One region of the Blautia acetica genome, then DNA from elsewhere that is predicted to be linked to it. Evidence: riboswitches for the same ligand, from Rfam matches in the RefSeq annotation. Region 1 holds a riboswitch; each other region holds the start of a gene.
What was found. A riboswitch is a leader RNA that binds a small molecule or an ion and turns the genes downstream of it on or off. The one in region 1 is predicted to bind cobalamin.
Positions count from the first base shown of each region.

Region 2: another riboswitch for cobalamin. It lies ahead of WBS51_RS10620 (DUF4430 domain-containing protein); the one in region 1 lies ahead of WBS51_RS04565 (hypothetical protein).
Region 3: another riboswitch for cobalamin. It lies ahead of WBS51_RS08470 (energy-coupling factor ABC transporter permease); the one in region 1 lies ahead of WBS51_RS04565 (hypothetical protein).
Region 4: another riboswitch for cobalamin. It lies ahead of nikB (nickel ABC transporter permease); the one in region 1 lies ahead of WBS51_RS04565 (hypothetical protein).

Region 1 is NZ_JBBEWO010000004.1:178,462-181,539, reverse strand. Features, by position in the region: gene WBS51_RS04570 (MFS transporter) at 113-1,291, shown strand; gene WBS51_RS04565 (hypothetical protein) at 1,378-1,755, opposite strand; cobalamin riboswitch at 1,891-2,087, opposite strand; gene WBS51_RS04560 (small, acid-soluble spore protein, alpha/beta type) at 2,137-2,340, opposite strand; gene WBS51_RS04555 (PspC domain-containing protein) at 2,408-2,593, opposite strand; gene WBS51_RS04550 (DUF4097 family beta strand repeat-containing protein) at 2,623-3,078, opposite strand, start outside.
Region 2 is NZ_JBBEWO010000015.1:7,585-10,662, forward strand. Features, by position in the region: gene WBS51_RS10615 (LysR family transcriptional regulator) at 1-770, shown strand, start outside; cobalamin riboswitch at 814-1,001, shown strand; gene WBS51_RS10620 (DUF4430 domain-containing protein) at 1,172-3,078, shown strand, end outside.
Region 3 is NZ_JBBEWO010000010.1:65,111-68,188, reverse strand. Features, by position in the region: gene cbiQ (cobalt ECF transporter T component CbiQ) at 1-311, opposite strand, end outside; gene WBS51_RS08475 (energy-coupling factor ABC transporter substrate-binding protein) at 336-638, opposite strand; gene WBS51_RS08470 (energy-coupling factor ABC transporter permease) at 640-1,386, opposite strand; cobalamin riboswitch at 1,537-1,717, opposite strand; gene hemA (glutamyl-tRNA reductase) at 1,874-3,078, shown strand, end outside.
Region 4 is NZ_JBBEWO010000015.1:924-4,001, reverse strand. Features, by position in the region: gene nikC (nickel transporter permease) at 1-763, opposite strand, end outside; gene nikB (nickel ABC transporter permease) at 764-1,702, opposite strand; cobalamin riboswitch at 1,837-2,015, opposite strand; gene WBS51_RS10585 (pyridoxamine 5'-phosphate oxidase family protein) at 2,101-2,733, opposite strand; gene WBS51_RS10580 (pyridoxamine 5'-phosphate oxidase family protein) at 2,765-3,078, opposite strand, start outside.

The DNA.
Region 1 (3,078 bases):
TGTTACTATTTCCGCATTACAAAGTGGGATTCTTCCATTGACGAAACTGCAGATTTGTTTTAGACTATACTCGATTTTGCATTTTCAATTTTAAAAAGAGGGGGACTTATCATTGTTTCAAGACAAAACTCAAAACAGACAATTTCTGTGCAGCTACGGCGTCTTCATCATAAATGGTATGCTTGCACTCTCCATTGGCTCACTCCTGCCTTATATCCGGGATTCCCGGGGACTGGCCTATGCTTTTTGCGGTATGATTGTCAGCCTTCATTCCGTAGGAAATCTGATTTCCAGCTTTGCCTGCGGCGCTTTATCCGAGGTCTGGGGAAGAAAGAAAAGCATTCTTTTTTTCAATTCTTTCATTGCCCTTTCCTACCTGGTCATTCTTCTTTCTGACAATAATTTTATGTTGGCACTGGCCTTTTTCCTCACCGGTATGGCCCGGGGCGCTACCAGTAATTTTTGCAACACCTCCATTAACGAACTGGCTCCCGGTAAGGCATCGCTCTTAAATGGCCTGCATGCCATGTTTGCTGTCGGCGCCTTTACTTTCCCGCTTCTGCTGCTTGCCATGACGCGGACAAACAGCGATAACTGGATTTACGCCTGTTCTTTCATGCTGATTATGGGGGTTTTAAGCTGGGTCATGTATTTTATGATTCCTGATTCTGTTAAAGAAAAAAAAGAAGAACAGATAAAAAAAGCTGCTGATTTTGCTTTTTTCAAAGAACCGCTGTTTTATCTCTGCACACTGACTCTTTTCTTCTATCTCTGTGCAGAACAGGGAGTAATTGGCTGGATGATTACTTACTTTAAGGATACCGGACTGCTGCCCGCATCTCTTTCTCAGGTCACGGCCAGCCTTTTATGGGTCATGATTCTAGCTGGCCGCCTTTTAACGGCTTGGCTTTCCACCAGAGTTCATAAGGAATGGCTGCTGCTTGTCATGGGCTTCGGACTGGTGGGATTTTTAATCCTACTGCTGTTCAGTTCCACTACACCGCTGATTCTTGTGGGAATTATGGGCTTTGGCTTCAGTATGGCAGGGCTTTATCCCACTACGGTTTCCTTTTCCGGAAGCCTTATCCAAAAATATTCTCTGGCCTGGAGTTTCATTCTCACTCTTGCCAGTTTCGGCTCTATTCTCATGCCGTCCATTATCGGTAAAATTGCAGAAACTGCCGGTATTTACTATGGTATGCAATCCATTATTGCAGTTGTGGTCATTGACCTGGTTTGCATTCTTCTGCTGGTAAGACATATACGAAAAATGAGAAAAAGTGCGCTTTAAAAAATGCAGTTAAGGGGTTTTTTAAGATTTAGAGCTTAAAAATCGGTATTTACCGACACCCCTTCCTGCATTTCTTTTATACAACTTTATATCCATGGTGTCCGGCAGAAACAGTACAAACTCATCGCCTCCAACCCTGCAGGCCAAGTCATAAAAGGAACAGCAATAAAAATTTCCTGTTTGTTTCCATCAAACTGAACATTAGAAATAGAAATGTCTGTCAGACAATGCACTTTCCCATTTTCCTTTTTATATTTTTTCCCATAAATACTATAACTTGAAATTTCCCGCTGAATTGCGGATAAGAGACTATGTAGAAATCTTTTTGATGGACACTCCCTGATTCCGGTCACGAAGCTTTCCTGCTCTCTGCGGAGGATGCGCGGTTTTGTTTGTTGCGGGAAAACAAAACCTGTAAACAGCCAAACAGGAAACATAGAATCAGGGAATATACCACCTGCCATTTAATCAATGCATAATTCTATAAGTTCAGGTTCACCTTTCGGCAATTCCATAAAAAAATCCACCTTCCTTGTGAAAGCGGACTCGTCAACTGTCTGTAAACAGTGTGAGGGATTTCAAACTTTGCACGGAAGTTATCACCTTACTACTACTAAGCAGGTTTCCTGACTCATGGCTCATCGCTTTGCCGCTCCTTCTCGTACTGCTTCGTACAATGGACTTCTGCGGCATCACTCCCCAAATACAGTGACCGGATCGCTCAGGACTCACACCTGATTCCCTTTTCACCAGTGTTGTGCGGTCAACACGGTGCACTTAATAGGTTTATGGAATTATACATTGATTATAATACCATTGCCTCCAAGCCGCGTCAAGCACTTTTCCTAATTTTCTCCTGTTTTTTGCTGTTCTCTTCGGCGTTTTGTCATAAGCCCGCCGATACGTCCCGTTTCCTTTGCAGACAGGCTTTTCCAGCCATTTGCAGCTACCCGGTCCAAAAGTCCCAGTTCTCCGGCAATTTCATATTTTATTTTTTCCTCTTCCGGAATATTGTTTAAATCAATTTTTTCTTCTTTTTTCTTTGCCATAAAAAAGCCACACTCCTTTCTAACTGGAGTATGACCCTTTTTTCTCACTTTATACCGTCTGTAAATTTTATTTTGGAATTACAATGGCTGCAATGATATAAGCCACAATTCCTGTGCCGCAGTTCATGCAGGTCAAGATAATCCATGCCAGCCTTATTAAAGTAGGGTCAATATTAAAATATTCTGCAATTCCTCCGCAGACCCCTGCCAACATATAATTTACAGAGGAACGATACAATCTTTTATCAGACATATGATAACTCCTTTCCTTGCTTCTATTTTTTATTTACTTTCAAACTCGATTTCCATATTTCCCATATCATTTGACACGTCTATGGTCTTTTGGCTGTCCGCATTTCCGAAAACGCCTTCCTGGTAACCCACATACTCCTTTCCATCCAGAACCAGATTGCCGCTGTCGCTTTCTGCATAAACGGTATAATCGTTTAGTTTTCCGGCACATTTCACCTGGAGATTTCCGGTGGAACACTCTATTTCTCCTGTTTGAAATTCCAGATACTCTGCCTGCACACTTCCGGTATCTGTTTCCAGATAAGCCTTATCGGTCCGCAGTTTTCCCACTGTTTTTATCTGAGCCGTATCGGAAACCAGCTCCAGATCTTTGAATGTTTTATTTTCCGGTACTTCTATCACAAGTTTTGTCTTTTCGCTGTCATGGTCGCCTTCGGCTTCTATATACAATTCCTTATTATCGGAGCTGCGGCTTACCGTATCGTC
Region 2 (3,078 bases), on a different contig from region 1:
GGAGCAAAAAAGGCGTGGTGATGACAAAAGAAGGGGAACTGGTTTACGAACAGGTAAGAGAGATTCTCAAAAGCCTGCAGACGATTCAGGATGTGAAAAACCTGGAAAAGAAGGAGCCTCTTTTAGTAGCTGCCATGCCAAGCAGTTGTTTCGCCGGAATCTTTGCTTCCTTTTATGCAAAAGCGGAAGGAATGCAGGCAGGGTACTGGGAAGGAGCTTTGGATAAGGTCATTCACCGCACGGCCCACCGCCAGGCACAGGTAGGTCTTGTATTCATTTCCTCGCATCAGAAAAAGGCCTCAGAGCGACTTTTGAAAAAGATGAGGCTGGAATTTCACCTGCTGAGGGAAACAAAGCTGGCTCTTTATGTGGGGCCGAAAAGTCCGTATTATGAACAGAAAACCATAAAAAAAGCAGACCTGCAGAAGATTTCCCTGGTGCAGAATATGGCAGAGGAAATCCCTTCTTTTTACAATCTCAATTCCCGTCATTTAAAAGGCGAGATACCGGATGGGGCAAAAGCGGTAAACGGTGTTCTGGTGAACAGCGCCCATGCTATGAAGCAGCTGCTTTTAAAAACAGAGCTGGGAAATATCAGCACCGGATTTGATTTGTGCTGTGACAAGAAAAGCAGGCTCCATAAGCTGGAACTGGAGGACTGTGGGGCAGATATTTCCTGCGGCTACGTCAGACGGGCGGATACAGAGCCTGGAATCTGCACAAAACAGTTTTTGGAATTTCTGGAAGACAAATTCGCAGAAATGCATTGACACTTTGACTAACATTGTGTAGTATAGAGTAGAAAGAAAGGTATAACTGCATAATAATAACGGTCACCGGATGTGTTACATGTCCGGAGTTAAAAAGGAAATCCGTGTAAATCGGATACAGTCACCTCTACTGTGAAATGGACAAGGAAATAGTACCATTGGGGAAAACCCGAGAAGGTATTTCTGCGGAAGAAGTTGAGTCAGAAGACTTGCCGTTATAAACGTTTCGTGTTTCCGGGCTGAGGATGTTTTGCGGTTTTACAATATGAAAATTTAATATGGTAAAGTGATAATAGAGGCTCTTTTGTCTGGTAAAGATGAGAGAGCCTTTTTTGCATGCAAAATTTCCTCAAAACAAACATAGGACAATTATGCAGAATAAAAAGAAAAGGAGAAAACATATGAAACACAAGAAACGACGTGCGGGCAGCCGAATGCTCAGTATTGTTCTGGCCATGGTTCTCATGGTATCGGGTATTACTGTGCCGGTGCAGGCAGACACATTGCCCGCAGCAGAAGAAAGCACTGCTTATGAGCAGCAGGCAGAAAACGTGGAAAGTACGGAACATTACCAGGAGCCGGAAAATCAAGAGTCAGAAATTCAGGAGCCGGAAGAAGCGGTGCAGCCGGAAGCGGGTGAAACAGAGCAGATTTCGGTTCCTGAAATGGTGCCGGGAGAGGCAGAAACCACGGAAGACCAGGCCGCAGAAGAAAAGCCCTATGTATACTTCCAGTATGATGACGGAAGAATACAGGAAATGGATGAAAACAACACCTTTACTTTAAATGCCATGGACGAAGGTACTTTTGTTCTGGCAGGCACAGACAAACGGCCAGACTGGAATGTATCCGCAAAAGTGTATACATCGGATATAGAATATACCAAACACTATTGGGTAAATGCCAGCGGACGGTATCAGCCGGCAGACCTCCGGGTTGTGGAAGGTTATGTCTGCAACGCAGACAACATGGGAGAAGTCTTCCAGAGATTTAAAATCAACAATGTTTCCAGTAATGTGGAAGAGCTGAAGGTTTTCGTAGGAGACCAGGAAGTATCTTTGGACAAACCTTACGAAATGCACGGAACAGACAGCGGAGTTGCCTATTTAAAGGCCAGAGTCAAAGGCTCAGACGAATTTAAGAAGGTTCCCGTCGCCGCTATGTATCATGAGAATATCAGCGGCCCCGGCATTATCCAGAATCATGCTGAGGGCAGCAAATTCACCATGGAAAGCGAAGGAGAGGCTGTTTTCAAGCTTGGCATGGGGGAAGATAAACAACGCCTTTCCAAAGAGTTTAAGGTCATCTCCAAAAACGTAGCGTTGGAAGACTTTCAGGTTACTGTTCCAAGTGTCTGGTATATAGATTCCTGGAATCCTCTGGGCGGTTACTATGTAGGTATCACCAAAGGAAATGACCCGGATGATTATAACTGCAGCTTTACGCCGTATAATGCCACAAATCAGAAGCTTGTCTGGGAGGCAAAGACACCGGAAATTGCAGAGTTTATGGAATATTTCGGAAACGGCATTGTGCCAAAGAAGGCAGGCGTGGCAAAATTCCATATTTACAGCCAGGAAGATAAGGATATTTCTCAGGACATTAGTGTGGAATTCAAATATAAATACCCCCTGCAAAAGGCAGAATCAGAAAAGGATACCTATGAACTGGAAGAAGGCAGTTCCAAAAGCGTTCAAATTACACCAACACCTTCCAATGCTACGGAGCAGAGATTTAACTGGTCTTACAGCAAGGAAGGAATTGTAGAAGTTACAGATGAAGTGCAGACAGTCGTTGGAAATGTAAATGCACCCAGAAAAACCGTACACACCATTAAGGCAAAAAAAGCCGGAGAAGTACAGGTAATAGGAACACCCTGGGACGCTACGGCAGACTGCAAGCCTGTACAGTTTACTGTGTTGGTCAGCAAGGGCGGTATAGTTCCCGACGATACAGACTATACGGCTTTGGTGAAAGAGGATATACAGCATGGCATGGATTATCTGCAGAAAGAGCCTGTAAATGCATACGGAGACGAATGGAATATTTTCACAACCCTTCGTGCAGGCGGAACCATCAGCCAGGAAAATCTGGACGCTTATTATGCCAGTGTGTCGGAAAAATTAAAAACAGGGCTGACAAAGCTTCGGGCCACAGATGTGGCAAGAGTCAGCATTACCTTGGCAGCTATGGGAAAAGATTTGACAGATATTGACGGTGTCAATCTGATGAAGGCGCTCTATAATGATGAACTGAAGATGAAAATCGGCAAAGATACCTCCAATGCCCCTATATGGGCTTTGATTGC
Region 3 (3,078 bases), on a different contig from region 1:
GCCGTCAGATACCAGTTTCCAAGGGGAATGGCAAAGAAATCCATGGGGACCTGTTTTAAATTGAACATAATGGCTATGGTACTTAAAAACAAAAATGCCAGAGGTACGGTGAGAAACTTAAGATAACGCAAAACAGGGACTCCCCCTTTCCAAACGGTAAGAATCCCTGTCACAGCTAATACGATACCTGCCACCGCAGTCGAACGACTCATTACACAGATACACAGTGTAATCACTGCAAAGGCAAATTTCTCACTGGCATTTTCATATCTAAGCCGGGAATTGTAACACAGCTTATCAATGACTATCATAGAAACTCCTTTCGCCAGAGAACTTTAGTTTTCATCTTTCATCCATTTTTTACGCTCTACAAAACGTCCCATAAAAAAGGCAATGACGCCTACGCCAATACCGGTCTGGAGACAGAAGAGCAGGCTTTCCACTTCGCCGGGAAGTTCTCCGCCAATGAGCTTTTCAAAAATGGGGGTTGCCCAGGGTTCATAGGAGGAATCCACTTCCTCTACCACGGTGCTTCCGGCATCGTCGGAACCGCCGAATTCCGCGTCTTTTAAGACAAACAGCGGAACAAATGCAATTAAGAAAATAACCAGAATGGCCAGAATGACTTTTTTCTTCATCTTATTTTCCCTCCTTTAAATAACCAATCGCACGAAGTTCCGGTTTAGCATAGGTTTCCAGACCCATGATAATCAATACCGTGATGACGCCTTCAATAAGAGCCAGAGGAACCTGTGTAGGTGCAAATACCAGCAGGAATTTGCCTACTGCAGCGCCAAAGGTGGTATCCGCATGATGGGCAAGAGCCATCTGTACCGCAGTCACGCAGTATGTAAATAAGTCACCTAAAAATGCGGCCAAAAATACACAGACTTTTTTATCCACATTGGCCTTTTTCAGCACAACATAAAGACCATAAGATACAAAAGGTCCTGCGATTGCCATGGAGAATGTGTTTGCTCCAATCGTAGTCAGTCCGCCGTGTGCCAGTAAAATAGCCTGGAACAGGAGAACAATCAGCCCCAGAATGGAAACGGCAGACGGGCCAAACAGAATTGCTCCAAGCCCGGTGCCTGTCATGTGAGAACAGCTTCCGGTTACGGAAGGAATCTTCAAGGAAGAAATTACAAAGACAAAGGCGCCGGACATAGCCAGCAGGGTGACCAGATTTCGGTGTTCGTTTAAAGTTTTTTTGATAGACATGAATCCTGCAATGAGAAACGGTACGCACAGGACACCCCATGCGATGCAGAATCCTCCCGGAAGGTAACCTTCCATAATGTGCATGGCACTGACGGTTGGGACAATGCCGAAGGTAAGCGCAAAGGCGCTTGCCAGTACCAGAATACGTTTTTGATTTTTACTCATTTTTCTTCTCCCTTCTGATTTGCATGAATAAAATAAAAAACCTGTACGGCAGGGACCGACAGGCATCAGAAGAACAAGAGGTTATAGCAAGGTGAATTGATATGCTATGAGCCAACCTGTTCTTACACAAGGCCATCGTTCGTAACCTGTGTAAATCGCATGTATAAGGCAGGTCTTCTGACTCAGGTATCTTTGCTGCATTTTGCCTTCCCATTACAACAGTGGCATATTAAAATACAGCTCCTCCATTACAGCGGCGTGACCGTGTAAGATTTTCACTTAACTTTCCTATTCTCCTGCATAGCAGGCACCGTTATACATTCAATTCTTGTTCCATTGTAGCATATAGGGAAATTTTGTCAATGTTTTGTCAAATGAAATTGTACAAAAATCACAAAATACTTAAGTTGCACCCAAAAGAATTCTATGCTAAGATGAAAAAAGATTTTTAAGAAAAGCAACAAAAGATATGGGAGATTAAAAAACAATGAGTATTTCCATGATTGGCATTGACTACAGCAGAGCAGCCGTGGACATCCGCGCACAGTTTTCTTTTACCAAGAAAAACGCTGTAGCTGCAATGGAACATTTAAAGGAAGAACCGGGCATTGCAGGCTGTATTATTTTGTCTACCTGCAACCGAATGGAAATTTGGGCAAGCACCACGGAAGACTGGCAGGGTTCTCTCTATGAATTTTTGTGCCGGGAAAAAGGGAAAGAACCGGCAGAATATGCACAGTATTTTGCGGAAAGGACAGAAGAGGAAGCAGTAGAACATCTTTTTTATCTTACCAGCGGTCTGAAATCCCAGATTCTGGCAGAAGACCAGATCATTACCCAGGTAAAGGATGCTCTGAGTTTGTCCAGGGAAGCCTACTGCACGGACAATGTGCTGGAGGTACTGTTTCGCATGGCGGTGACGGCAGCCAAGAAGGTAAAGACAAAAGTCATCTTTTCCAGGGGCAACAGTTCCGTGATTCATCAAGCCATTCACTGCCTGGAGGAAAAGGGCTTTTCCTTGTCTGGCAAAACCTGCATGGTTATCGGAAACGGAGAAATGGGCAAGGTGGCGGCGCTGGCTCTTAGAGAAGCAGGTGCAGAGGTGACGGTTACGGTGCGCCAGTATCGAAGCGGCATTGTCAATATCCCCAAGGGCTGTGAGCGGATTAATTACGGTGACCGGGGAGAATTTCTGCCTCAGTGCGATTTGGTTGTCAGCGCTACGGCCAGTCCTAACTATACACTGACCAGGGAGCTTCTGGAAACCGTCCCGCCCGTGGAACATCTGGTATTGATTGATTTGGCCGTACCAAGAGATATTGAACCCTCTGCCGGAGAACTTTCCGGTATTACCCTGTACGACATAGACAGCTTTAAGATTGATGCGGTTTCTCCGAAGCTGCAGCAGAGTCTGGAAAAAGCCGGGGAAATTTTGCAGGAACAGATGGAGGATTTTTACAACTGGTATGGCGGCAGAGACTTAATTCCCAGAATCCAGGACATTAAGGCAGAGGCGGTGCAGGATTTAAATCTCCGGATACTGAAAATTCTGCGGAAAACTCCCATGGAAGAAAAAGACCGGGAAAATCTGCTGCAGGCCATTGATACAGCTGCGGCAAAGGTGGTTAACAAAATGATGTTCGGGCTGAAGGATTCTCTGGAAGAAAAGGAATTTTTAAACTGCGTGGAAGG
Region 4 (3,078 bases), on a different contig from region 1:
CCACAATGACGATGGCAATTCCCGGATACAACATCAGCCAGGGAGCCTTGGTCAGATAAGTTCTGCCCTCGTTGAGCATAAGCCCCCACTCGGGAACCGGAGCCTGGGCGCCGAATCCCAGAAAGGACAGGGACGCCAGTTCCAACATCATGGTTCCGATATCTGTTGCCGCAGTCACCACCATGGTGGTAATCATATTGGGCAAAATGTAGTTCAGAATGATTTTATGATTTCGGGTTCCTGTTACTACGGCTGCCTCAATGTAAAGATTTTTCTTTATTTTCAGCACCATACTTCGAGCCAGTCTGGCATACTTTGTCCAGCTCACCGCCGAAATGGCAAGGACGGCATTGACCATACTGGGTCCTAAAAGACCTGCAATGGCAATAGCCAGCACCAGTCCGGGAAAGGAAATCATCATATCTGCAATCCTCATAATCACGGCATCCACAAACCCGCCGAAATATCCGGCCAGAATTCCCAGCGCAGTTCCCACCACAAAAATCACGGCAACCAGACAAAGGGTCATGACCAGAGAAGAACGGGTGCCGTAGATAACTCTGGAAAGCACATCTCTTCCCAGCTTATCCGTACCGCAGAGATATTCTCCTCCCGGCGCCTGCAAAGAATGGCTCATCACCGCCTCGTAGGGATCTTTGGGAGCAATCCACGGTGCAAATACGGCAATGGCGGCAATCCCCAGAGCCAGTGTGAGAAAAAGTGTAAACTGCCTGTTTGTCTTCAAAAATTTCCAAATTTTCACTTACCGCTCCTCCTTCAGTCTTGGGTCCAGCCGTTCATAGGAAAGGTCTACCAAAAGATTAATGCCCATGTAGAGCAGGGCAATCCACAAAACATAGCCCTGCACCAAAGGATAATCCCTGCAGGAAATGGCTTTTACCGCCATGCTTCCAAGCCCCGGCCAGTTATAAATAATTTCCACCACTGCCGTTCCGCCCAGCAGACTGCCCAGGGAAAGCCCCAAAAGCGTTACCAGAGGAAGCGTAGCATTGGGAAGCACATGTTTCCACAAAATCTTTTTCTCTGAAAGTCCCCTCATACGGGCCCCTGTAACGTAATCCTGCTGCAGCTCTTCCAGCACGGCAATCCGCACCTGTCTGGTGTATTTGGCAGACATGGCAATAGCCAGGGTAACAGCCGGCAACACCAGGGATTTAAAATCGGTACTTCCCCCGGACACGGTCACCCACCGAAGCTGCACCCCGAAAATACTGAGCAGAATCAGACCAATCCAGAAATTGGGAACCGAAACGCCGAAAAAAGTCAGGCCCCGCACCAGATAGTCCGGCCAGCGGTTGTGATAAACTGCTGACAATATTCCCAGTGGTATGGAAAACAATATCATAATAAGCAAAGATGCCAGTGCCAGCTTGAGGGTAGGAAAAAAGCAGGATACCAGTTTTTCCACCACCGGAACCTTCATGGAATAGGATTTTCCCATATCACCGGTCAGCACCCCTTTTAACCAGTTTCCGTACTGCACCAGAAAAGGCTTGTCCAGCCCCAGTTCTGCCCTGGTCTGCTCCAAAAGCTCCGGTGTGGGAATATTTCCACATTCGGTAAGCATAATTTCTGCCGGGTCACCAGGGGACAAATAGGTCAGGCCAAAGGTAAAAAAGCTGATTCCAAAAAGCACAATTACGATTTGCAAAAGCCGCCTGCCCAGGTTTTCTTTTTTCAAAATCTTCCACCTCCTGTTTTTATAACGGCAAAAAGACAATCTGATATATGCATATACAGACTGTCTCTACTCATAAAATTCGATATTGTTATTTGTACCTAACCGTATTTTAAGAGTTCTCATCAGCCGTGAGAAACTTCCCAAAGATATAAGCAGTTCTCCTGACTTCAACTCACCGCTTCTACAGCACCTTCCCAAAGTTTTCCTTCAGTGGCATACGCTGCAAAAACTCCTTGTTACAGTGGCGGGACCGTACCGGACTTGCACCGGTTTCTCTATGAATGCTTGCGCAACTTATATCCTGTTATGATTTCTGCCCCTAATTATACTGGAAGATTTTGAAAATTCAACACTTTATGTATCACAATTTGTTATGGATACACTTTTTAAGTCTTCTTTCACTCTGTGTCACCTCGTCCTCTCCTTTCTACAGCTTTAACCGGACATCTGCGGTAACAGTTTCCGCAGTGCAGACAATTTTGCTGCCTGATAACCCCGGCAGCGACGTCAATACACTGCTGGGGACAAGTCTGACTGCACACACCGCAGTGAATACATTTCCGGGTAATCACATATCCCTCCTGCTTCCGGCTGGCTTCTCCGAAAGAAAAGTCAAAGCGCTCTATGGGCTTTTTTGACAAATCAAACCATTCCCCCCGGCCCCTGTAAATCTGAAAAACGGTCAAAGCTTCTCTCGACTGTCGTGTGGGATAAATTTCATACATATAAGAATTTTTCTGAAACAAGTCTTCCACTCTGCCGCTGCCCAGTTCTTTTGCCTCTCCCTGTACGGAAACCGCTATACTGGAAAGGGTATCTTTTCCCCGGAGGGCGGTAAACGCAATATGTCTGTTGGCTTTCAGGCGACTGAAGAACTGCTTTCCTCTGGCCGTCAGAAAATACAGACTGCTTTCATCTCCATCCATCATATCAATGGCGCAAGTGACGGGATAGCCTTTTTCATCCACTGTGGAAAACACCACAGTATGCAGTTCCTTCACAATATACTTCAAACATTCCTGTGCAGTCATAAAAATCCCCCGTTTCTCTTATAAAATATCCTTAAAATGTATAGGTTCTCGGCGGGTTACCGGAGAAATCTGCAAGAACCGCTTTTGCTTCTGCCAAATAAAACACTTCAAAAATCGGATTGTCTGCGGTTTCGTACTGTCCCTTTACAATAGGATTCTCCATGCAGGCTTCTTTTACCTCCCGATTATCCTCAAAAACAGCTTTTCCGTTCAATCGAATCCAGGTATAATCCGGGCTGGATACGGTCACTTCCACATAGGGATTCTCTTTCATATCCTTAAAAACATCCTTGGTGTGATTGGTACAAAACCATAATTTCCCCTCTTTTTCAAAGCAGAACATAA